3 regions of the Streptomyces sp. YGL11-2 genome follow, and region 3 is predicted to be linked to each of the others. Evidence: riboswitches for the same ligand, from Rfam matches in the RefSeq annotation. Region 3 holds a riboswitch; each other region holds the start of a gene.
What was found. A riboswitch is a leader RNA that binds a small molecule or an ion and turns the genes downstream of it on or off. The one in region 3 is predicted to bind cobalamin.
Positions count from the first base shown of each region.

Region 1: linked by a shared signal. The riboswitch ahead of ACO1BR_RS21120 (HoxN/HupN/NixA family nickel/cobalt transporter) and the one ahead of ACO1BR_RS04870 (ribonucleoside-diphosphate reductase subunit alpha) in region 3 are both predicted to bind cobalamin.
Region 2: linked by a shared signal. The riboswitch ahead of metE (5-methyltetrahydropteroyltriglutamate--homocysteine S-methyltransferase) and the one ahead of ACO1BR_RS04870 (ribonucleoside-diphosphate reductase subunit alpha) in region 3 are both predicted to bind cobalamin.

Region 1 covers NZ_JBNHIN010000017.1:161,547-167,087, forward strand. Annotated here, with positions in the region: gene ACO1BR_RS21105 (hypothetical protein) at 1-295, shown strand, start outside; gene ACO1BR_RS21110 (protein kinase domain-containing protein) at 458-2,143, shown strand; partial or broken gene ACO1BR_RS21115 (transposase) at 2,239-2,425, shown strand; gene ACO1BR_RS21120 (HoxN/HupN/NixA family nickel/cobalt transporter) at 2,946-4,073, opposite strand; cobalamin riboswitch at 4,105-4,314, opposite strand; gene ACO1BR_RS21125 (ArsR/SmtB family transcription factor) at 4,398-4,772, shown strand; partial or broken gene ACO1BR_RS21130 (short-chain fatty acyl-CoA regulator family protein) at 4,865-5,413, opposite strand; partial or broken gene ACO1BR_RS21135 (hypothetical protein) at 5,412-5,541, shown strand, end outside.
Region 2 covers NZ_JBNHIN010000017.1:167,185-175,145, forward strand. Annotated here, with positions in the region: partial or broken gene ACO1BR_RS21135 (hypothetical protein) at 1-169, shown strand, start outside; partial or broken gene ACO1BR_RS21140 (3-hydroxybutyryl-CoA dehydrogenase) at 274-1,163, shown strand; cobalamin riboswitch at 1,332-1,551, shown strand; gene metE (5-methyltetrahydropteroyltriglutamate--homocysteine S-methyltransferase) at 1,743-4,061, shown strand; gene argG (argininosuccinate synthase) at 4,223-5,668, shown strand; gene ACO1BR_RS21155 (winged helix DNA-binding domain-containing protein) at 5,814-7,016, opposite strand; gene ACO1BR_RS21160 (VOC family protein) at 7,013-7,408, opposite strand; gene ACO1BR_RS21165 (NADPH-dependent F420 reductase) at 7,411-7,961, opposite strand, start outside.
Region 3 covers NZ_JBNHIN010000003.1:52,071-60,031, forward strand. Annotated here, with positions in the region: gene ACO1BR_RS04860 (transglycosylase domain-containing protein) at 1-743, opposite strand, end outside; gene ACO1BR_RS04865 (ribonucleotide-diphosphate reductase subunit beta) at 873-1,901, opposite strand; gene ACO1BR_RS04870 (ribonucleoside-diphosphate reductase subunit alpha) at 1,892-4,321, opposite strand; cobalamin riboswitch at 4,483-4,633, opposite strand; gene ACO1BR_RS04875 (GNAT family N-acetyltransferase) at 4,737-5,237, opposite strand; gene mctP (monocarboxylate uptake permease MctP) at 5,397-7,004, opposite strand; gene ACO1BR_RS04885 (DUF3311 domain-containing protein) at 7,082-7,342, opposite strand; gene ACO1BR_RS04890 (GntR family transcriptional regulator) at 7,604-7,961, opposite strand, start outside.

The DNA.
Region 1 (5,541 bases), on a different contig from region 3:
GAAGGGGCCATTCTGCCGGAATTGCGGCATCGCTCTGTGTCGCGAAATGACCGGCAACACGCTCTGGCAGGGCTGGTGGAGCCCGTTCTCCCTCTTCTTCTTCACCCCCTTCACCCTGATCTGGAACCTCGCCGCCCGGATCAAGCTGAGCAATCTCCCGGCACCGATCCCCGGACAGCCCGGACCGCAACTGGATCCCGGAAAGCCGTTGTACCGACGGCCTGCCGTCCTCGGTGCGCTGATTCCGGTGCTCTGGTTCCTGTTCGTGACGTATCGGAGCATGTCGGGGGCCTAGGGCCGGTCCGGGGGCTCCCGGGGATCCCCGGGAGCCCACCGCCCCACCGGTCGAGCACCAGCACAACCGGACCACTGGTTGGTCGAGGAGAAGCTGCCTCTACTCTGGGGCGCCAGGTGCGAACGACGAACAGCGACGAATGGTAGGGGAACGGGGCATGCGGTGACGGCGCGGGAAGCCGGCGGCGATGAGCTGATAGGCAAGGCCCTGGGAGGCCGGTACCGGGTGACCGCGACGATCGGGCGCGGCGGCATGGGCGTGGTCGCCCGGGCAACGGACGAACTGCTGAACCGCGAGGTCGCAGTCAAGGTCCTGCGGGCCTTCACCGACGCCTCCACACCCGAACTGCGCGATCTGCGGGCCCGGATGCAGCGGGAGGCGCAGGCCGCCGCCCGTATCCGGCACACCGGCGTGGTCACCGTGCACGACGTCACCGAGGAGCAGGGCCTGCCGGTCATCGTCATGGAACTCGTCGACGGGCCATCGCTCGACGAGGTACTGACGGAGCGTGGCCCGCTGGAGCCGCACGAGGCGGCGGCGATCGGCGCCAAGCTGACGGACGCGCTTGACGCCGCGCACCGGGTGGGCGTACTGCACCGGGACGTCAAGCCGGGCAACGTGCTGCTGGAGCACGGCGGACGGGTCGTGCTCACCGATTTCGGCATCGCCACCATGGAAACCCCCGACGACGAGGCGATGGCCAAGCTGACCCAGAGCGGTCAGCTCGTCGGCTCCCTCGACTATCTGCCGCCGGAGCGCGCGCAGGGCACGGCGCCCAGCCCCGCGTCGGACATCTGGTCGCTCGGCATGACGCTGTACGCGGCTGTGGAAGGCACGGCACCGTTCCGCCGCCCGTCCGTGTGGTCCACCCTGTCGGCGATCATCACCGAGCCCCTGCCGGAACCCCGGCGCGCGGGGCCGCTGACGCCGGTGCTACGGGCCTTGATGGCGAAGGCGCCGGAGGACCGGCCCACAGCCAAGCAGGCACGCGAGATGCTGGAGCGAGCGGCCGCAGGCAGGACGATGAACCTCACGCGGCCAACCTCCGTGCCCCTCGCGGCCCCCACCCCCGCCCGTACTTCGACGGAGTCCGCGACATCGGCCCCACCCCGGACCACCGCCCCCACACCACTCCAGGCCGCCGCCCCGACACCGCCGCCCGGCTTCAGCGCCGCACCGACGTTCCAGCCCCCCTCCCCTCAGGCTCCGCCCACTGGCTCCCCACCCTCCGGCCTGCCGCCCACGCTTCCACAGCCCGGCGTACCGACCGCCGGTCACGCTCCCGGCGCCGGCCCCACCACGGCCAACAGCGGCCGGCGCCGAAGCCGTACCCTCATCGCGGCGGCGGCCGCCTTCGTCGTGGTCGCGGGAGGCGGCGTCACCTACGCCTTGACCAGCGGGGCGAGCGGTAACGAGCCGCAGGCCGCCTCCGGAAGCAACGCCCCGGCCGGCAACAGTCAACCGAGCGGCGGTGGAACGGTCGCCGGCGGGAACTCCCTGCCCTCCGCGTCTCCGTCGACCGAGCCGAGGGCTAAGCCGAGCACATCCGCTTCTCCATCGGCCAAGCCCACTTCGGCGCCGACAACCTGCAGCGGCTGGAACCACTTTGACCCAAAGCCGGGAGCGTACGGCTACCTGTCCGGCGACCACAAAATCCTCACGGGGCCCTACAAGGACTGCTCCTCCGTGGCCTCGGCCAAGTCCGGCACGAAGCTGTGGTTCCACTGCTCGGTCGAGAACTCCTATGGCCACAAGTGGATCTACGCCCGCATCGCCGGGACGAAGGATGCGGGCTGGATGTCCGCCGACAACATCATCCGCCAGAGCGGCAAGCCGGTCCGCTGCTAGAGATCTTCAACGGCTGAGGCTACGGCAGTTGGAGGTCGAGCCCGGTTTGGGCGACGAATCCCTCGACGAGGCGGGGGCGGTACGGCATCCGAGCAGGTCGGGGCGGGCGGTGGCGGAGTCACCGCACAGTCATCAACGGCATTCTCTTCCGCCGGCGGACTGGCACCCCGTGGCGAGACCTGCCCACGCGGTTCGGGAAACGGCAGACGGTGCACAACCGCAACCGGCGTTGGTCGGCGGACGGCACATGGGAGCGGATCCTTCGGGCTGTCCAGGCCGGCACCGGCCTGACGAGGCGATGCGCCGCGCGCGCGGCGCATCGCCTCGTCAGGCCGGTACCGGCCTGACGAGGCGATGCGCCGCGCGCGCGGCGGGTTCACCACCAAGATCCACCGGGCGAGTGACAGCGGATACCGCCCGCTGTCCATACTGATCACATCCTCCCCCAACACAACGTCGGCCTTCAGGACCACAACGGGTCGCGAAGGCCGACGTCGCACTCGCCCCCGGATTCGCCAACGGTGTCGAGCACTCCAGCGGGGACTTCGTCGTCACACGCGCTCTCACACAGGTCGCAACAACCGGGTGGACTCCCCCGGACACGAAGTTCTGACCTGGCTTTGAGCGCCTGGCCTGGATCTGATGGACGCTTCTGGACGGTCGTTACCACCCGACGCCTGAAGATCACCTGCGCCCCGCCGGCCCCCGCGTACCCGGGAGGAGCGTGGCGGGGAGGTGTGACGCTCGGCGACGAGCCCCGGCCCGTCGGCGGACCGAGGCTGCCGAGCGACCGGCCGATGCATCAGTTCGGTTCCGCGGCCTTGGGCTTCCAGCGGTGTTCGACCTTGGCCAACCGCCAGTAGGCCAGTGCGCAGGCCCAGACCGCCACGAACAGGCCGACGATGATGAAGCCCACGTTGTTCAGGTCGATGCCGGAGATCCAGTTGGTGACGGCGTCGTTGAGGCCGAGTTGCTCGTGGAGGACACCGACCAGTTCGATGGTGCCGATGAGGAAGGCGACCGCGATGGACAGGCCGGTGATGGTGAGGTTGTAGTAGACCTTGCGCACCGGGTTGGAGAACGCCCAGTGGTAGGCGAAGTTCATGAAGGTGCCGTCGAGGGTGTCGAACAGGCTCATGCCCGCGGCGAACAGCAGCGGCAGGCACAGGATCGCGTACCAGGGCAGCCCGGCGGCGGCGCCTGAGCCCGCCATCACCATCAAGGTGACCTCGGTGGCGGTGTCGAAGCCGATTCCGAAGAGGAAGCCGAGCGGGAACATCTGGCCGGGGCGGGTGATGGACTTGGTGAGCCGGCCCAGGATGCGGTTCATGAAGCCGCGGGAGTCCAGGTGCTTCTCCAGTTCGTGCTCGTCGAACTCGCCTGCCCGCATCGCCTTGAAGACCCGGTAGATGCCGGCCAGGGAGAGCAGGTTGAGGGCGGCGATCAGATAGAGGAAGCCGCCGGAGACGCTGGTACCGACCAGGCCGAGGGTCTGTCGGGCACTGGAGTTGTCGTCGGTCAAGGTGGTGACGACATGCGCTCCGGCGGCGATGCCTCCGGCGAGCAGAAGCACGATGGAGGAGTGCCCCAGGGCGAACCAGAATCCCACCGAGAGGGGACGCTTGCCGTCGGCCATCAGCTTGCGGGTGGTGTTGTCGATGGCCGCGATGTGGTCGGCGTCGAAGGCGTGCCGCATGCCGAGGGTGTAGGCCGTGACGCCCAGGCCGAGGCCGAAGACCTGCTTGCCGACGGTGTAGTGGTGCGGTGCGACCAGCATCACCAGGATCGCGAAGGCGACGACGTGCAGCGCGGCTATCGCCGCCAGGAGTCCGCCGGTGCGTATCCAGTCCCTGCGTTCCCAGCGCATCAGCGGTGTGGCCGGAATCACCGCGTCTGCGGTGGACATGGCGGAGTTTTCAGACAGGGTCATCTCAGGGAGCCTCTCCAGCACCTCGTGGACGGGGACGTACGGTGCCGTGGCCGGTCTCCTGGCTGACGGGTCGAACGCCGGCGTACCCGGCCTTCCCAGGAACCCGAAGGTCCCCAGTGGCGTCCGCCTTCCGGCGGAGGTACGTCGACTCCCCGATCACAGTGGCGAGGGCCGCTCCGGACTCCAGCCCTTGTCAGGGCTGTCACCGGTCTTCCCGAGCACCACGGCGGGACCACCGTAGAGGTTCGGCCACCGTGGCTACAAGCCTGCACAGATACGCAGGTGTCTTGGTTACCAGGGTGAAGTGCGGCAAGAATGGGGCGCATGCACTTGGTTCCATCGGACCGCGCACATCAACGCGCCATTGACCACCACACCGTGTGCGATGCCATCGAAGGCATCGGCGACCGCGGCCAGGTAGGCACCTGGGCCGAGCGCTTCGCTCTGCTCGCGGACCCCGGCCGCCTCTCGCTGCTCCTCGCCGTGCACCGGGCCGGCCCCATCGCGGTCTCCGACCTGGCGCTCGCCACCGGCATCCGGGACACCGCGGTCTCCCAGGCACTGCGGCTGCTCCGCGCATCGGGCGCGGTCCACGCCGCCAAGGACGGCCGCATCGTCCGGTACAGCCTGTGCGACCCCGAGATCGCACGCCTCCTCGATGCGATGACCACGCCCGCCACGGCGCCCCCACCCGCCTGACGAAGCCGGCTCCGCCCGCGATTCCGCCGCCGCATCAGGCCGTGTCAACGGGACACGAGGGGAACGGTCATCCCTTCGCGCCTCGGCCTCCGTCAGGCCGTCGGATCGTTCACCGGGTACGGCACGAACGTGCTGGCGTTCTGATCGATCCGCAGGGCGCGCCCGAGGGGCGGCACTGCGCGCTGGGGGCAGTCGAGGCGTTCGCAGACGCGGCAGCCCATGCCGATGGGGGTGGCGGCGGAGGTGTTGCGGAGGTCAAGGCCGTCGGAGTACACGAGGCGTGCGGCATGGCGGATCTCGCAGCCCAGCCCGATGGCGAAGGTCTTGCCGGGTTCGCCCCAGCCGCCACGCTGCCGGGTGAGCGCGCGGGCCGTCCACAAATAGCGCTGCCCGTCGGGCATTTCGGCGATCTGGACGTGGATGCGGCCGGGGGCGGTGAACGCCTCGTAGACGTTCCAGAGCGGGCAGGTGCCACCCGCCCGCGAGAAGTGGAAACCGGTCGCGGACTGCCGTTTGGACATGCTGCCGGCCCGGTCGACGCGGACGAAGGAGAACGGCACGCCGCGCAGACGGGGGCGCTGGAGAGTGCTCAGGCGGTGGCAGACGGTCTCGTAGCCGAGGCCGTAGCGGTCGGTGAGGCGCCGGCAGGACCTGCTGACCGAACGCCGTCGCCAGGCCATGCGCCTGGCCGGCGGCTCCCCGCTCGACTTCCCGCCGGTCACCTCGGCCGTGCGTGCCGATCCGTCCTGGCGCGTCGCCCCGCCCGCGC
Region 2 (7,961 bases), on a different contig from region 3:
CGGAGGCATGGCCGCGCACGTGCCGAGCAAGGAGCCGGCCGCCCACGCGGCGGCGCTGGCCACGGTCCGGCTGGACAAGGAACGTGAGGCGGAGGACGGCTTCGACGGTTCCCGGGTCGCCCACCCCGGCCTCGTTCCCCTGTGCCGCGAGGTGTTCGACGGCGTCCTCGTGCTCGCGCTCTTCGAACGGAACGCGCTGGACCGCGAGTTGCCGCCCTTCTTCACACCGGACGCCTACGCCACCCACCTCGTGCGCGGTACGGAGCCCCGGTCATGAACAGGGACATCCGGCGCGTCGGGGTGGTCGGCGGCGGTCAGATGGGGGCGGGTATCGCCGAGGTGTGCGCGCGGGCCGGGCTGGACACCGTGGTCTGTGAGGCCGATGCCGCGGCCGCCCGCGCCGCGCGGGAGCGCGTGACCGCCTCCCTGGACCACGCCGTGCGACGGGGAAGCTGGAGCCGACCGCGGCGCAGGAAGCCCTCGCGCGCCTGGTCTTCACCGGCAGTCTGGAGGACCTCGCCGACCGGCGGTTCGTCATCGAGGCCGTCGTGGAGAACGCGGACGCCAAGACCGAGGTGTTCGCCGCGCTCGACAAGATCGTCGAGGATCCGGCGGCCGTCCTGGCGACCAACACGTCCTCCCTCCCCGTGATGCGCCTCGGCATGGCCACGCGCCGCGCCGACCGGGTCGTGGGGCTGCACTTCTTCAACCCGGTCCCGGTGCTGCCGCTGGTGGAGATCGTGACCTCCCTGCACACGGCCCCGGAGACGGTCGCCGTCGTGACGGACTTCGTATCCCGCGTCCTCGGCAAGACGGTCGTCCACTCCCGGGACCGGGCGGGCTTCGTCGTCAACGCGCTGCTCGTCCCGTACCTGCTGGCGGCGATCCGCATGGCGGAGTCGGGCTTCGCCACCGCGGCCGACGTCGACACCGCCATGGAGCTGGGCTGCGCCCACCCCATGGGTCCGCTCAGGCTCGCCGACCTGATCGGGCTGGACACCGTCGCCTCGATCGCCGAGTCCCTCTACGACGAGTTCAGGGAACCCCTCTACGCCCCTCCCCCGCTGCTCCAACGGATGGTGGAGGCGGGGCTGTTGGGCCGCAAGACCGGTCGGGGGTTCCACGTGTACGGCCGGGACCGAGCGACCCGGCAGCCGGACTGAGGGGTCCGGACACACCGCCGGCGGAGGGACCGGCGGCGGCTCACAAGGAGGGCGGGGGGCGGCCGTGCGGCGTCTCCCGCCCTCGGCCCGCTGCACGCACCTCGGCCGCGTGTCCCACCTCACCCTCCGCATGACGGATACGGCCCCCGACATCGCCGGACGGCCCGTAAGCTGATCACTGCAGCTGGTTCGCCCCGTCCGCCAGGCGGGATGCGTCGCAAGAGGGAACCCGGTGGGAATCCGGGACTGCCCCGCAGCGGTGAGCGGGAACGACCGCCGTCATACGCACTGGGTCCGGCGAAACGGGCCTGGGAAGCGACGGCCAGTAGGTGTCCTCGATGAGGGCGTGCCCGCGAGTCCGAAGACCTGCCACCTGCCCGTGTGCGAACCACTCGCGCACGGACATCCCGGTGACCTCGTGGGCGGGTTGAGGGCACCCCCGGACGTAGTCCGGGGGAGTACACACCAGGCGGATGCTCGCGCCGTGTCGCGCGAAGCCGTACCGCCCGGTCCGTGTCCCCTTCGCGCCTTCGTCTCCTCGCCGGGATCTCAGGGATGCATCTCGCGAAGGAGATTTCCATGACCACCCAGTCCGCGTCCGCGGAAGCACGGGCCACCGTGTACGGCTACCCGCGCCATGGCCCACGCCGGGAGCTGAAGAAGGCGATCGAGGGCTACTGGAAGGGCCATGTCACCGCCGACGCCCTCCGTGCCACCGCCGCCCAACTGCGCCGCGCCACCTGGCGGCAGCTGGCCGGGGCCGGCCTCGACGAGGTCCCGACGGGCGACTTCTCGTACTACGACCACGTGCTGGACACCACCGTCATGGTCGGCGCGATCCCCGAGCGCCACCGGGCCGCCGTCGCGGCCGACCCCCTCGACGGCTACTTCGCCATGGCGCGGGGCACACAGGACGTCGCGCCCCTGGAGATGACCAAGTGGTTCGACACCAACTACCACTATTTGGTACCCGAGTTGGGCCCTGACACGGTCTTCGCGGCCGACTCCACCCAGCAGGTCGCCGAGCTGACGGAAGCCCTGACGCTGGGGCTGCCGGCCCGGCCCGTCCTGGTCGGCCCCGTCACCTACCTGCTGCTGGCCAAGCCCGCGCCCGGCGTCGCCGCCGGCTTCGACCCGCTCACGCTCCTGGACCGCCTGCTGCCGGTGTACGCCGAGGTCCTCGCCGACCTGCGGGCCGCCGGCGCCACGTGGGTGCAACTGGACGAGCCCGCCCTCGTCCAGGACCGCACCCGGGCCGAACTCGGCGCCGCCTCCCGCGCCTACCGCGCGCTCGGCGCCCTCACCGACCGGCCCCAGCTGCTCATCGCCTCCTACTTCGACCGCCTGGGCGACGCCCTGCCCGTCCTGGCCGAAGCCCCGGTCGAGGGGCTCGCGCTGGACTTCACCCAAGCCGGCGCCGCCAACCTGGACGCCCTCGCGGCCGTCGGCGGACTGCCGGGCAAGCGACTGGTCGCCGGTGTCGTCGACGGCCGCAACATCTGGGTCAACGACCTGGAGAAGTCCCTCGCCACGCTCGGCACCCTCCTCGGGCTGGCCGAGCGCGTCGATGTGTCGGCCTCCTGCTCGCTGCTGCACGTCCCCCTCGACGCGGCGGCCGAGCGGGACATCGATCCGCAGATCCTGCGCTGGCTCGCCTTCGCCCGGCAGAAGACGGCCGAGGTCGTCACGCTCGCCAGGGGCCTGACCCACGGCGCCGGCGCCATCGTGGCCGAACTGGCAGCGGCCCGGGCCGACCTGGCATCCCGGGCCGGCTCCGCCGTCACCCACGACCCGGCCGTCCGCGCCCGCACCGGCGCGGTCACCGAAGCCGACGCCCGCCGCTCCCAGCCCTACACCGCACGGGCCGCCGCCCAGCGCGCCCACCTCGGTCTGCCGCTGCTGCCGACGACGACCATCGGCTCCTTCCCGCAGACCGGCGAACTGCGCACCGCGCGGGCCGACCTGCGCGCGGGCCGGATCGACACGGCCGGGTACGAGGAGCGGATCAGGGCCGAGATCCAGGAGGTGCTCGCCTTCCAGGAGAAGGCCGGTCTGGACGTGCTCGTCCACGGCGAGCCCGAACGCAGCGACATGGTCCAGTACTTCGCCGAGCGGCTCACCGGGTACCTGGCCACCCGGCACGGCTGGGTGCAGTCCTACGGCACGCGCTATGTCCGCCCGCCGATCCTGGCCGGCGACGTCTCCCGCCCCGAGCCGATGACCGTGCGCTGGACGACCTACGCCCAGTCCCTCACCGACCGCCCGGTCAAGGGCATGCTGACCGGTCCGGTGACCATGCTCGCCTGGTCCTTCGTCCGCGACGACCAGCCCCTCGGCGACACCGCCCGGCAGGTCGCCCTCGCGCTGCGCGACGAGGTCGCCGACCTGGAGGCGGCCGGCACGTCCGTCATCCAGGTCGACGAGCCGGCCCTGCGCGAGACGCTGCCGCTGCGCGCCACCGACCGCCCCGCGTACCTGTCCTGGGCAACGGAGGCGTTCCGGATCACCACCGGCGGCGTCCGGCCGGGCACCCAGATCCACACCCACATGTGCTACGCCGAGTTCGGCGACATCGTCCAGGCCATCGACGACCTCGACGCCGACGTCATCAGCCTCGAAGCCGCCCGCTCCCATATGCAGGTGGCCCGCGAACTGGCCGCCCACGGCTATCCGCGCGAGGCCGGGCCGGGCGTGTACGACATCCACTCACCGCGGGTACCGAGCACGCAGGAGGCGGCCGAACTGCTGCGCACCGGTCTGCGGGCCATCCCCGCCGACCGCCTGTGGGTCAACCCCGACTGCGGTCTGAAGACCCGCGGCTGGCCCGAGACCCGCGCCGCGCTGGAAAACCTGGTCGCCGCGGCCCGCACCGTCCGCGGCGAGCTGCCCGCGTCCTGACCGGCAGGCCCCCGAGGGGCCGGGGCGCCGACCGCCCCGGCCCCTACGCCGGCCCCTACTTCGCCCGCAACGGACCCGGCGGGGCGGACCCGACGGATACCACCCCGCTCGCGACACCGAACCCCATTGCATAGTCATGTGGAATCGTGCATACTCTTCCCATGTCAAAGGTCCTCACCTCCCTTCCCGCCGGCGAGCGCGTCGGCATCGCCTTCTCGGGCGGCCTCGACACCTCCGTCGCGGTCGCGTGGATGCGCGACAAGGGCGCCATCCCGTGCACCTACACCGCCGACATCGGCCAGTACGACGAGCCCGACATCGCCTCGGTGCCCGGCCGCGCGAAGACCTACGGCGCCGAGATCGCGCGCCTGGTCGACTGCCGTGCGGCGCTGGTCGAGGAGGGCCTGGCCGCGCTCACCTGCGGGGCGTTCCACATCCGCTCGGGCGGGCGTGCCTACTTCAACACCACGCCGCTCGGCCGCGCCGTCACGGGCACTCTCCTGGTCCGGGCGATGCTTGAGGACGACGTCCAGATCTGGGGCGACGGTTCGACCTTCAAGGGCAACGACATCGAGCGGTTCTACCGCTACGGCCTGCTCGCCAATCCGCAGCTGCGGATCTACAAGCCCTGGCTGGACGCGGACTTCGTGACCGAGCTCGGTGGCCGCAAGGAAATGTCGGAGTGGCTGCTCGCCCACGACCTGCCCTACCGCGACAGCACGGAGAAGGCGTACTCCACCGACGCCAACATCTGGGGCGCCACCCACGAGGCCAAGACCCTGGAGCACCTGGACAACGGTGTGGAGACCGTGGAGCCGATCATGGGCGTGCGGTTCTGGGACCCCGAGGTCGAGATCCTCACCGAGGACGTCACCATCGGCTTCGACCAGGGCCGTCCGGTGACGATCAACGGCAAGGAGTTCGGCTCCCCCGTCGACCTGGTGATGGAGGCCAACGCCGTCGGCGGGCGGCACGGCATGGGCATGTCGGACCAGATCGAGAACCGGATCATCGAGGCCAAGAGCCGCGGCATCTACGAGGCGCCCGGGATGGCCCTGCTGCACGCTGCGTACGAGCGGCTGGTCAACGCGATCCACAACGAGGACACCCTCGCCCAGTACCACAACGAGGGCCGGCGCCTGGGCCGGCTGATGTACGAGGGCCGCTGGCTGGACCCGCAGGCGCTGATGGTGCGCGAGTCGCTGCAGCGCTGGGTCGGCGCGGCCGTCACCGGCGAGGTGACGCTGCGGCTGCGGCGCGGTGAGGACTACTCGGTCCTCGACACCACGGGCCCGGCGTTCAGCTACCACCCGGACAAGCTGTCCATGGAGCGCACCGAGGACTCGGCGTTCGGCCCGGTGGACCGGATCGGCCAGCTCACCATGCGCAACCTCGACATCGCCGACTCGCGCGCCAAGCTGGAGCAGTACGCCGGGCTCGGCCTGATCGGCACCGCGAACCCCGCCATCGGTGCCGCCCAGGCGGCGGCGACCGGGCTGATCGGCAGCATGCCGGAGGGCGGCGCCGAGGCCATCGCCTCCCGCGGCGAGGGCTCCGCCGACGAGGAGATGCTGGACCGCGCCGCGATGGAGTTCGGCACGGACTGACCCACCCCGTCGAGCTGAGGGCTCGGCACCCGGGGAGGGATGCACCACCGGAACAGGCCGGCTGGGCGCCGAGGGCGTCCGGCCGGCCTGTTCCGTGACAGCGGCCCAGTCGGAACCGCCGCGGTCGGAACGGCCTGAGCCGCGGTCAGCGGTGGGTGGCGAGCCGGCGTTCGAGGGGGGTGCGGTAGCAGGGCGTGATGCGGGTGCCGTCGAGGAACGCGGTCAGACGGCTGATCTCCGACTCCACGGCTGCGCGGGCCTCGGTTCCGGGGTCGGTGAGGAGGTGGTGGTTGATGTGCCCGTCGGGGTGTTGGGCCCAGGCGCCGACCACCCGGCCGTGCCACCAGACGGTGGGGCCGATGTTGCCGTTGCGGTCGAAGAGGGCCTTGGTGTGGTCCGGGTCGAGGTACCAGTCGCGGTGCCGCCAGCCCATGGGCGTGGGGTCGAGGCCGGGCAGCAGGGCTGCCGCGGGCTCGGGCTCGGCGCGGGTGGTGTCGAGGTCTTCGGGCAAGAGGTAGCCGGTGCCTTCGTCGAGGTCGACGGCCTGGGCACCGGTGGCGGCGAGGGCCTTGCGGGTGTCGGTGAGGTTCCAGCCGGTCCACCACTTCAGATCCTCCACGGTGACCGGGCCGAACGCGGAGAGGTAATGACGGGCCAGTGCGGTCTTCGCCTGGGCAGCGGGTATCTGCGGCAGGGGGCGGGCCGGCGCCCAGTGGAACTGCGCGGACGTCCACGAGCCGGCCGGGCGGTCCCGGCGGATGCGTCCCTCGGCGGCGAGTGCGCCCAGAACCGGTGTGCCGGCACGCTGCCGGGACTCGTAGGGTTTGCCGGGGAAGGTGACGATCCGCTCCCTCAATTCCGGTACGTCGGCGGCGAGTTGAGCGGCGGTGGCCCGCCCCCGGGCCGTGATCGCCGCCAGAGCGGCTCGCTCCACCGCCTGGTAGCGGGGTGCGTCCCAGCCGAGCGCCTGGCGCAGGTGCGTGAGGGTCTCGGCACGGTGCCGCTGCGGGTCGCGTACGGTCGCCGACCGTACGGCCGGGGCCAGGCGGGCCGGGACGACGAACATGGTGCGGCGCATGCACCGTATGCGCTCCAGCGCCGGGGCACCGTTGGGGACGTCGTAGAGGGAGTGGTCGATGGCGGCGGCGGTCGGGGCGTGTATGCGGGCCGCCGCGGCGAGGAAGACGGTGGCGGGGTCGGTGGCGTGCAGGCCGACCAGGGCCAGCGCCACCGCCTCGGCCGACCTCTCGCGCACGGACGGCGCGAGAAGGTGACGGCGTACGAGGCGGGCGCGGCGCTGGGCGGCGGTGACACGGGGCAGGACGGTCCCGGCGTGATGCGGTGTCACTGGGTGCCGTGGATGCAGAAGGGCTGGCCGGAGGGGTCCAGCAGGACGGTCCAGTAACGGCCACCGGGCTGGTGGTCGGGCTTGGTGGCGCCCATCTCCAGCAGCCGCTGCTCCGCCGCCGCGACGTCGGGGAAGGAGAGGTCCATGTGGAAGGGCAGTTGTTCCTCGGGCCAGGTGGGCGCGGTGAAGGACTCGGACGTGTAGAAGAGGTACATCGCGCCGTTCACGAAGAAGGCGTGGGCGGCCTCGTTGCCCTGCTCGTCGGGGTAGGTCCGGGTCACCGTGGTGCCCAGGGCGGTGGCGTAGAAGTCGGCCAGCGCCCGCCCGTCGCGGGCCCATATCGCCTGACAGACGATCCTGCCGTTCAGGGGCGCGTCGTTCTTCGTGGTCATGGTCAGCGCACGACCTTGACGCCGAAGTGGGTGCCGAAGCCGAGGGCGATGCCGATGGCGCCGTGCATGTGGGCGTACATCTCCATGCCGCGGGCGGCGACCAGCGGACCGAGGTCGAGGACGTCGGTCCAGCCGTAAGCCTTCAGCAGGTCGGTGACCTGCTGCTTGGCGTTGGTGTCCTCGCCCGCGACGAACATCGTGTGGTCGCCGCCGCCGATGGCCTGCGGGTCGACGACGGTGGCCTGCTCCTGGGTGACGAACGCCTTGACGATCTTCGTCTGCGGCAAAGCGCGCTGGATCTGCTCGCCCAGGCTGTCACTGTCGCAGGGGTCGAGGACCGGGTTGACGCCCCACGGGGTCGGCCAGGGGCGCTCGATGTCCGGGTTGTAGATGTACGGCACGGCGTAGTCGACCAGGGTCTTGCCGGCGAGCCGGTCGGCGATGGCGGACAGGGCCGCCACGGCGTTGTGGCCGTCGATGCCGTTGATCACCAGGCCGTCGGCGGCGGCCGCGGCGTCGCCGAAGGTGTGCAGTTCGACGCCCGGGTGGTCCG
Region 3 (7,961 bases):
TCGAGTATCCACTTCCAGCGTGCCACCGCCCGCTCGTGATTGGCCTTGCCCAGCCCCGGGTCGTACTGCTCGGCGCCCTTCAGCAGGGACGCCAGCAAGGCCCCCTGACTGGGGTTGAGGTCCTTGGCGTCGATGCCGTAGTACGCGTGCGCCGCCGCCTGTATGCCGTTCGAACCGCGGCCGAACCAGCTGGTGTTGAGATAGCCGCGCAGTATCTCCCGTTTGGACTTCTGGTTGTTGACCTTCAGCGCGATGATGAATTCCTTCACCTTGCGGGTGGCGGTCTGGTCCGGGGAGAGATAGGTGTTCTTCACATACTGCTGGGTGATCGTGGAGCCGCCCTGGGTGTCCCCGCCGGACAGCATGTTCACCACGGCGCGGCCGATACCGGTCAAGGAGACGCCGGAATCGCTGTAGAAGGTGGCGTTCTCGGCGGCTATCACCGCGTCCTGGACGTGTTCCGGCACTTTGTCGAGGGTGACGTTCTGCCGGTTGACCGCGCCCACGCTGACCATCTGGCTGCCGTCCGCCCAGTAGTAGACGGTGGCCTCCTTGTTGGCCAGCGCGTTCTCGTTGGGGATGTCGACCTTGGCGTAGACGACCGCGAACAGTCCGGCCAGGCAGGCGACTCCGAAGGTGCAGCAGCCCAGCCACAGCCGCCATGACGGCAGCCAGCGGCGCAGGCCCCGCTTCCCCTGGCGCGGATAGTCGAGGTACCGGCGACGTTTTTTCGTGCCCTCCATACTCGCGTAGATGCGGTGGAGGCGGCTCCGGTTGCCGGTCCGGCCACCCGCTAATCGAACGCTCACAATTGGCGGGTGGCCGGAACGCGCCGGTCGTCAGGGCGCGGAGAGGTGCGCGGACGCGTCCGGTCAGAACTCGTCGTCGAACGAGACCGAGCCCTCGACGGCGACCTGGTAGGCCGAGGCCCGCCGCTCGAAGAAGTTGGTCAGCTCCTGGACGTTCTGGAGTTCCATGAAGGAGAACGGGTTCTCCGAGCCGTAGACCGGCGGGAAGCCCAGCCGCTGCAGCCGCTGGTCGGCGACGCACTGCAGGTACTCGCGCATCGACTCGGTGTTCATCCCGGGCAGTCCGTCGCCGCACAGGTCCCGGCCGAACTGGAGCTCCGCCTCCACGGCCTCCTTGAGCATGTCGGTGACCTGCTGCCGGAGCGCGTCGTCGAAGAGGTCCGGCTCCTCCTCGCGGACCGTGTCCACCACCGAGAAGGCGAACTCCATGTGCATCGACTCGTCGCGGAAGACCCAGTTGGTGCCGGTGGCCAGCCCGTGCAGCAGACCGCGGGACCGGAACCAGTAGACGTACGCGAACGCGCCGTAGAAGAACAGCCCCTCGATGCAGGCGGCGAAGCAGATCAGGTTGAGCAGGAAGCGGCGGCGGTCGGCCTTGGTCTCCAGCCGATCCATCTGCTCGACGTGGTCCATCCACCGGAAGCAGAACTGCGCCTTCTCCCGGATGGACGGGATGTTCTCCACGGCCGCGAAGGCCGCGGCGCGGTCGTCCGGGTCGGGGAGGTAGGTGTCCAGCAGCGTCAGGTAGAACTGGACGTGCACCGCCTCCTCGAAGAGCTGACGGCTCAAGTAGAGCCGAGCCTCGGGGGAGTTGATGTGCTTGTAGAGGGTCAGCACCAGGTTGTTGGCGACGATCGAGTCACCGGTGGCGAAGAACGCGACCAGCCGGCCGATCATGTGCTGCTCGCCGGGGGACAGCTTGGCGAGGTCGGCGACGTCGGAGTGGAGGTCGACCTCCTCGACGGTCCAGGTGTTCTTGATCGCGTCCCGGTAGCGGTCGTAGAAGTCCGGGTACCGCATGGGGCGCAGGGTCAGTTCGAAGCCCGGGTCGAGCAGGTTCTTGTAGGTGGTCGGGGTGGACATTACTGGCATGCCTCGCAGGACTCGGGGTTTTCCAGGGAGCAGGCGACCGCCTCGGGGTCGGTCACCGGCAGTTGCGCGGGGACGGTCGCGGCGCGGGCGACCGTGACATTGGCGCCTGACGCCGCGCGGGCGATCCGGGTCGCCGGCCGCGAGCGCAGGTAGTAGGTCGTCTTGATGCCGCGCTTCCAGGCGTAGGCGTACATCGAGCTGAGCTTGCCGATGGTCGGCGACGCCATGAAGAGGTTCAGCGACTGGCTCTGGTCCAGATAGGGCGTACGGTCCGCGGCCATGTCGATCAGCGCGCGCTGCGGGATCTCCCACGCGGTGCGGTAGCGGTGCCGGACGTCCTCGGGGATCCGGCTCACGTCCTGTACGGAGCCGTTGGCGTCCCGCAGCGCGTCCCGGGTCCGCGCGTCCCACAGGCCCAGGGCCTTGAGCTCCTCGACCAGATACGTGTTGACCTGGAGGAACTCACCCGACAGCGTCTCGCGCTTGAAGAGGTTGGAGACCTGCGGCTCGATGCACTCGTACACACCGGCGATGGAGGCGATGGTGGCGGTCGGCGCGATCGCCAGCAGCAGGGAGTTGCGCATCCCGGTCGCGGCGACGCGGGTGCGCAGGGCGGCCCAGCGGTCCGCCCAGCGGGGCTCGGCGTTCGGGTAGTGGTCCGGGTGCAGCACACCGCGGGCCGTACGGGTCGCGGACCAGGCCGGGTGCGGGCCGTGCCGGTCGGCGAGGTCGGCGGACGCCTCGTAGGCGGCGAGCATGATCCGCTCGGAAATACGGGTCGACAGCTCCCGCGCCTCGGCGGAGTCGAACGGCAGCCGCAGCCGGAAGAAGACGTCCTGCAGACCCATCAGGCCCAGACCGACCGGGCGCCAGCGGGAGTTGGAGGCGGCGGCCTGCCCGGTCGGGTAGAAGTTGATGTCCACCACCCGGTCGAGGAAGGTGACGGCCGTACGGACGGTGGCGTCCAGCCGCTGCCAGTCCATCCGGCCGTCCTCGCCGAGATGCGCCGCGAGGTTGACCGACCCCAGGTTGCAGACCGCGGTCTCCCCGTCGTCGGTCACCTCCAGGATCTCCGTGCAGAGGTTGGAGGAGTGCACGACGTTGCCCGGCTCGGCGGTCTGGTTGGCGGTGCGGTTGGCGGCGTCCTTGAACGTCATCCAGCCGTTGCCGGTCTGCGCCAGCGTCCGCATCATGCGGGAGTACAGCACCCGGGCGGGGATCTGCTTGAGGGCCTTGCCCGCGGTCTCCGCCGCCCGGTACGCGGCGTCGAACTCCGCGCCCCACAGGTCGACCAGCTCCGGCACGTCGGCCGGCGAGAACAGCGACCAGTCGGCGTCCGCCTCGACCCGGCGCATGAACTCGTCGGGGATCCAGTGCGCGATGTTGAGGTTGTGGGTGCGCCGGGCCTCCTCGCCCGTGTTGTCGCGCAGCTCCAGGAACTCCTCGATGTCGGCGTGCCAGGTCTCCAGGTAGACGCAGGCCGCGCCCTTGCGCCGGCCGCCCTGATTGACCGCCGCCACCGAGGCGTCCAGGGTGCGCAGGAACGGCACGATGCCGTTGGAGTGCCCGTTGGTGCCGCGGATCAGTGAACCGCGGGCGCGGATGCGGGAGTACGAGAGGCCGATGCCGCCCGCGTGCTTGGAGAGCCGCGCCACCTGGTGGTAGCGGTCGTAGATCGAGTCCAGCTCGTCCAGCGGCGAGTCCAGCAGATAGCACGAGGACATCTGCGGGTGCCGCGTACCGGAGTTGAACAGCGTGGGGGAGGAGGGGAGGTAGGACAGCGTGCTGGTCAGCCGGTACAGCTCGGCGACGTCCGCGAGCGCCCGCGCCGAGTCGTCCTCGGCCAGGCCGCAGGCCACCCGCAGCAGGAAGTGCTGCGGGGTCTCGACGACCTGCCGGGTGGTGGGGTGGCGCAGCAGATAGCGCGAGTGCAGCGTCCGCAGCCCGAAGTACCCGAAACGGTCGTCGGCACCGTCCGCCAGGGCACCGTGCACCAGCGCGTCCAGCCGCTCGGCGTGCGTGCGCACGAACTCCGCGGTCCCGTCCGCGATCAGCCCCTCCCGGTGACCGGTCGCCACGGAGGCGGAGAAGGAGACCGCGCCCTGGCCGGCCGCCTCCTCGGCGATGGCGCGGGTGAGCAGCCGCGCGGCGAGCTTGGAGTACTGCGGCTCGTCGCCGATCAGACCCGCCGCGGCGTCGATCGCCAGCGACCGCAACTCGGCCTCGTCGGAGCCCGGGTGCCGCCCGCGCAGCGCGGCGGCGGCCACCTTGCCCGGGTCGGTCTCGGGCAGATCCGCGGTCAGCTCGGTCAGGGCGCGCAGCAGCGCGGTGCCCGGCCCGTCCGAGCCGGGGGGAGGCGTGGCCGCCGCGGGTTGCACGACCCCGGCGGCTGACGCGGGTTCCGTTGGCGCGATGGTCACGTGATGCTCTCCCTCACTCGGCGGGGGCCAGGAGAGCGGCGGCGCGACGGGCGCACGCGGGCAGGCGGCACCCCGTGACGGTCAGGGGCGCGCGGGCAGGCCGCACGGCGTCCATCGGCCCAACCCTCGGGGCCCGGACGTGTCGACGCCGCACCGATGGCGGTGCGGGCGTGCCGTCGGCAGGTCCTCGGACTCAGGGACGCACGACCGGGCCGTACGGAACGACCGGTGGTGCGCACGCATACCGTTGCGGGACAGTTCCGGATTCGCACCGGATTCCCCTGCGGCGACAGCGAGGACGAGCATACATCTTGTGCTGCTCCCCGCACGCACCCCCACATCTTGTGTCGCTGCCCATACCATCCCCATAGGTGTGCGAACGGCCGGACCGCGCTGCGCACCCCGGGAACGGCCCTCAGGGCAGCTCACGGGCGAACGCCCAGAGCGCGATTCCGGGTATCGGCTCCCAGTCCCGCTCCGCCACTCGCGCGAATCCCAGCCGCCGGTACAGCCGGTGAGCCGGGAGCAGATGCTGCTGGCTCGACAGCACCATCCCGCGCAGTCCCAACTCCCGCGCCCGCGCCAGACACGCCCGCACCAGCGCCTCCCCGACCCCGCGCCCGCGCCCCTCGCGCCCCACCGCCAGCATCCGGAACTCACCCTCCCCGGGCCCTGCCAGCTCCGCGTACGGACTCCCGTACGCGGCGAAGGTCACCGCCCCGAGCACCGCCCCGCCCGCCCCGGCAGCCACCAGCACCTCGGCCTGCTCCGCGCGGTGCGCCACGTCCCGCAGTTTCGCGGCGTACGGATCGTGCTCCCCGAAGGTCAGCAGCCCATCGGCCAGATACACCTTCGCCACCAGTTCCCCGACCGTCGCGAACTCCGTCTGTCGCACGGGCCTGATCGTGATGTCCATGGGGATCAGTGTGGCGGGAGCAACGAGGTTGCGGGGAGGGGGTATTGACGTCGGCCCCCGGCCGCTGAAGGACGGGACCCTCTGGCTGCGTGCCCCGCGTAGCGGAAGGCCGTCGCATTCCCGCGGGAACGCGACGGCCCTCCGCCGTGGTTGAGACCGTCAGTGCCCCGCCCCCGCCCCCGCCGTCGCCGGCGGCAGGTCGGCCGTGACGCCCTTGTCGCCGAGGTCGGCGGTGTAGTCGTCGGGGGAGGTCTCGTCGGTGCCCTCGGGGGCCTTGAAGGCCCGTAGGACGAACGTCAGGACGACCGCCACCACCACGTTCAGGGCGAAGGCGGTCAGGCCGATGTAGCCGATCTGGCCGATGCCGGGGATCTCCGCGCTGGAGCCGCCGAAGTGCTTCTGGGTCGGGCTGGCCACCCCGTACGCGGCGAGGGTGCCGTAGAGCATGCCGACCGCCCAGCCGGCCAGCAGGGCCCAGCGGTGGAACCACCGGGTGAAGAGGCCGCCCACCAGCGCCGGCATGGTCTGCAGGACCCAGATGCCGCCCAGCAGCTGGAAGTTGATCGCCACGGTCTTGTCCATCGTGAGGACGAAGACCAGCGCGCCGACCTTGACCAGGAGGGAGACCAGCTTGGCGACCTTGTGCTCCTGCTCGGGCGTGGCGCCGGGCCGCAGGAAGTCCTTGTAGACGTTGCGGGTGAAGAGGTTGGCGGCGGCGATCGACATGATCGCCGCGGGCACCAGCGCGCCGATGCCGATCGCGGCGAAGGCGACCCCGGCGAACCAGCTGGGGAACATGTCCGCGAAGAGCTGCGGGATCGCCAGCTGCGGGTTGCCCTTGATGTCCGTACCGGCCTTGACCGCCATGAAGCCGAGCAGCGCCAGCAGCCCCAGCATGAGTGAGTACAGGGGCAGGATCGTGGTGTTGCGGCGGATCACGTTGCGGCTGCGCGAGGACAGCGTCGCGGTGATCGAGTGCGGGTACATGAACAGCGCCAGCGCCGAGCCGAGCGCTAGAGTGGCGTACGCCCACTGGGCGTTGGGGCCGCTGGTCAGTTCACCGCGTGGCTTGCCGGTCGGTCCGGTATGGGCCAGAGCCTTGCCCGCCGCGTGGAAGATGGCGTCGAACCCGCCCAGTTTGACCGGGATGTAGACGATCGCCACCCCGATGACGAGGTAGATCAGCCCGTCCTTGACGAACGCGATCAGCGCGGGCGCCCGCAGGCCCGAGGAGTAGGTGTACGCGGCCAGCACGGCGAACGCGATCAGCAACGGCAGGTCCTTGACGAACCCGTTGGTGTGCTCCCCGCCGCCGACACCCATCACGTCCAGAACGGCCTGGATGCCGACCAGTTGGAGCGCGATGTACGGCATCGTGGCGAGGATGCCGGTGAGTGCCACGGCCAGCGACAGCCCCTTGGAGCCGAACCGCCCGCGCACGAAGTCCGAGGTGGTGACGTACCCGTGCTTGTGCGAGACCGACCACAGGCGGGGCAGGAAGGTGAAGATCAGCGGGTAGACCAGGATGGTGTACGGGACGGCGAAGAACCCGGACGCGCCCGCCGCGTAGATCGCCGCCGGGACGGCCACGAACGTGTACGCGGTGTAGAGGTCGCCGCCGAGCAGGAACCAGGTGATCCAGGTGCCGAAGCTGCGTCCGCCCAGGCCCCATTCGTCGAGGTTGGCGGACTGCTCGGCCTGTCGCCAGCGGGCGGCGAGGAAGCCCATGACCGTGACGGCCAGGAAGAAGAAGACGAAGACGGCCAGCGTGACGCCGTTGACGCCCTTGGTGGCGGCGGCGAGCTGCGCGCCGGCGAGGTCCGTGGAGGTGGTGGAGGCGAACGTCACTGGTCCGCACCGCCCTTGCGGGCGCGCTGCTCACGCTGGACGAGCTTGTAGGCGATCGTGGTGAGCGCGGTCGAGATCAGCACCCACGCCATCTGGTACCAGTAGAAGAACGGGATCCCGATGAGCGTCGGCTCGATCCTGGCGTACGAACTCACCCACAGCATCGCGACGAACGGAGCGAGCAGGCACAATCCGGCCACCACGCGTGCGGGGGTGACGACCGGTCTGCGGTCCGGTGAATCGGCGTTCTCTGTCATGCCCGTGGCTCCGTCCCTGGCGAACTCCTGTGTAATCGGCATGAATTTAAGCCAGTGACGTGGCGCGCGTCACTAGCTGTCCGCATATCGGTATGGCGTCGGTGCGTCGGGTGGGGCGGCCGTCGGCGCGGCCGGGGGCGGGTGGACGAGCCCGGGGGGCGGCGTGTTCGGATCGGACAGGTGCCGGGGCGCGTCCGCGGGAGCGTGCCGGGGCGCGCCCGCGCGCACGGGCCGGTGCCGCGCGGGCGGGGCGTCCGCGGCTCAGTCCGCCGGGCGCTGGAGCCGGGCCACGAACTTGTAGCGGTCGCCGCGGTAGACCGAGCGCACCCATTCCACCGGCCGGCCCTGGGCGTCGAGGGAGTGCCGGGAGAGCATCAGCATCGGCAGGCCGACGTCGGTGCCCAGGAGGCCGGCCTCGCGCGGGGTGGCGAGCGAGGTCTCGATGGTCTCCTCGGCCTCCGCGAGCCGGACGTCGTAGACCTCGGCGAGCGCGGTGTACAGGGAGGTGTACTTGACGAGGTTGCGGCGCAGCGCCGGGAACCGCCGGGCGGACAGATGGGTGGTCTCGATGGCCATCGGCTCGCCGCTGGCCAGCCGCAGCCGCTCGATGCGCAGCACC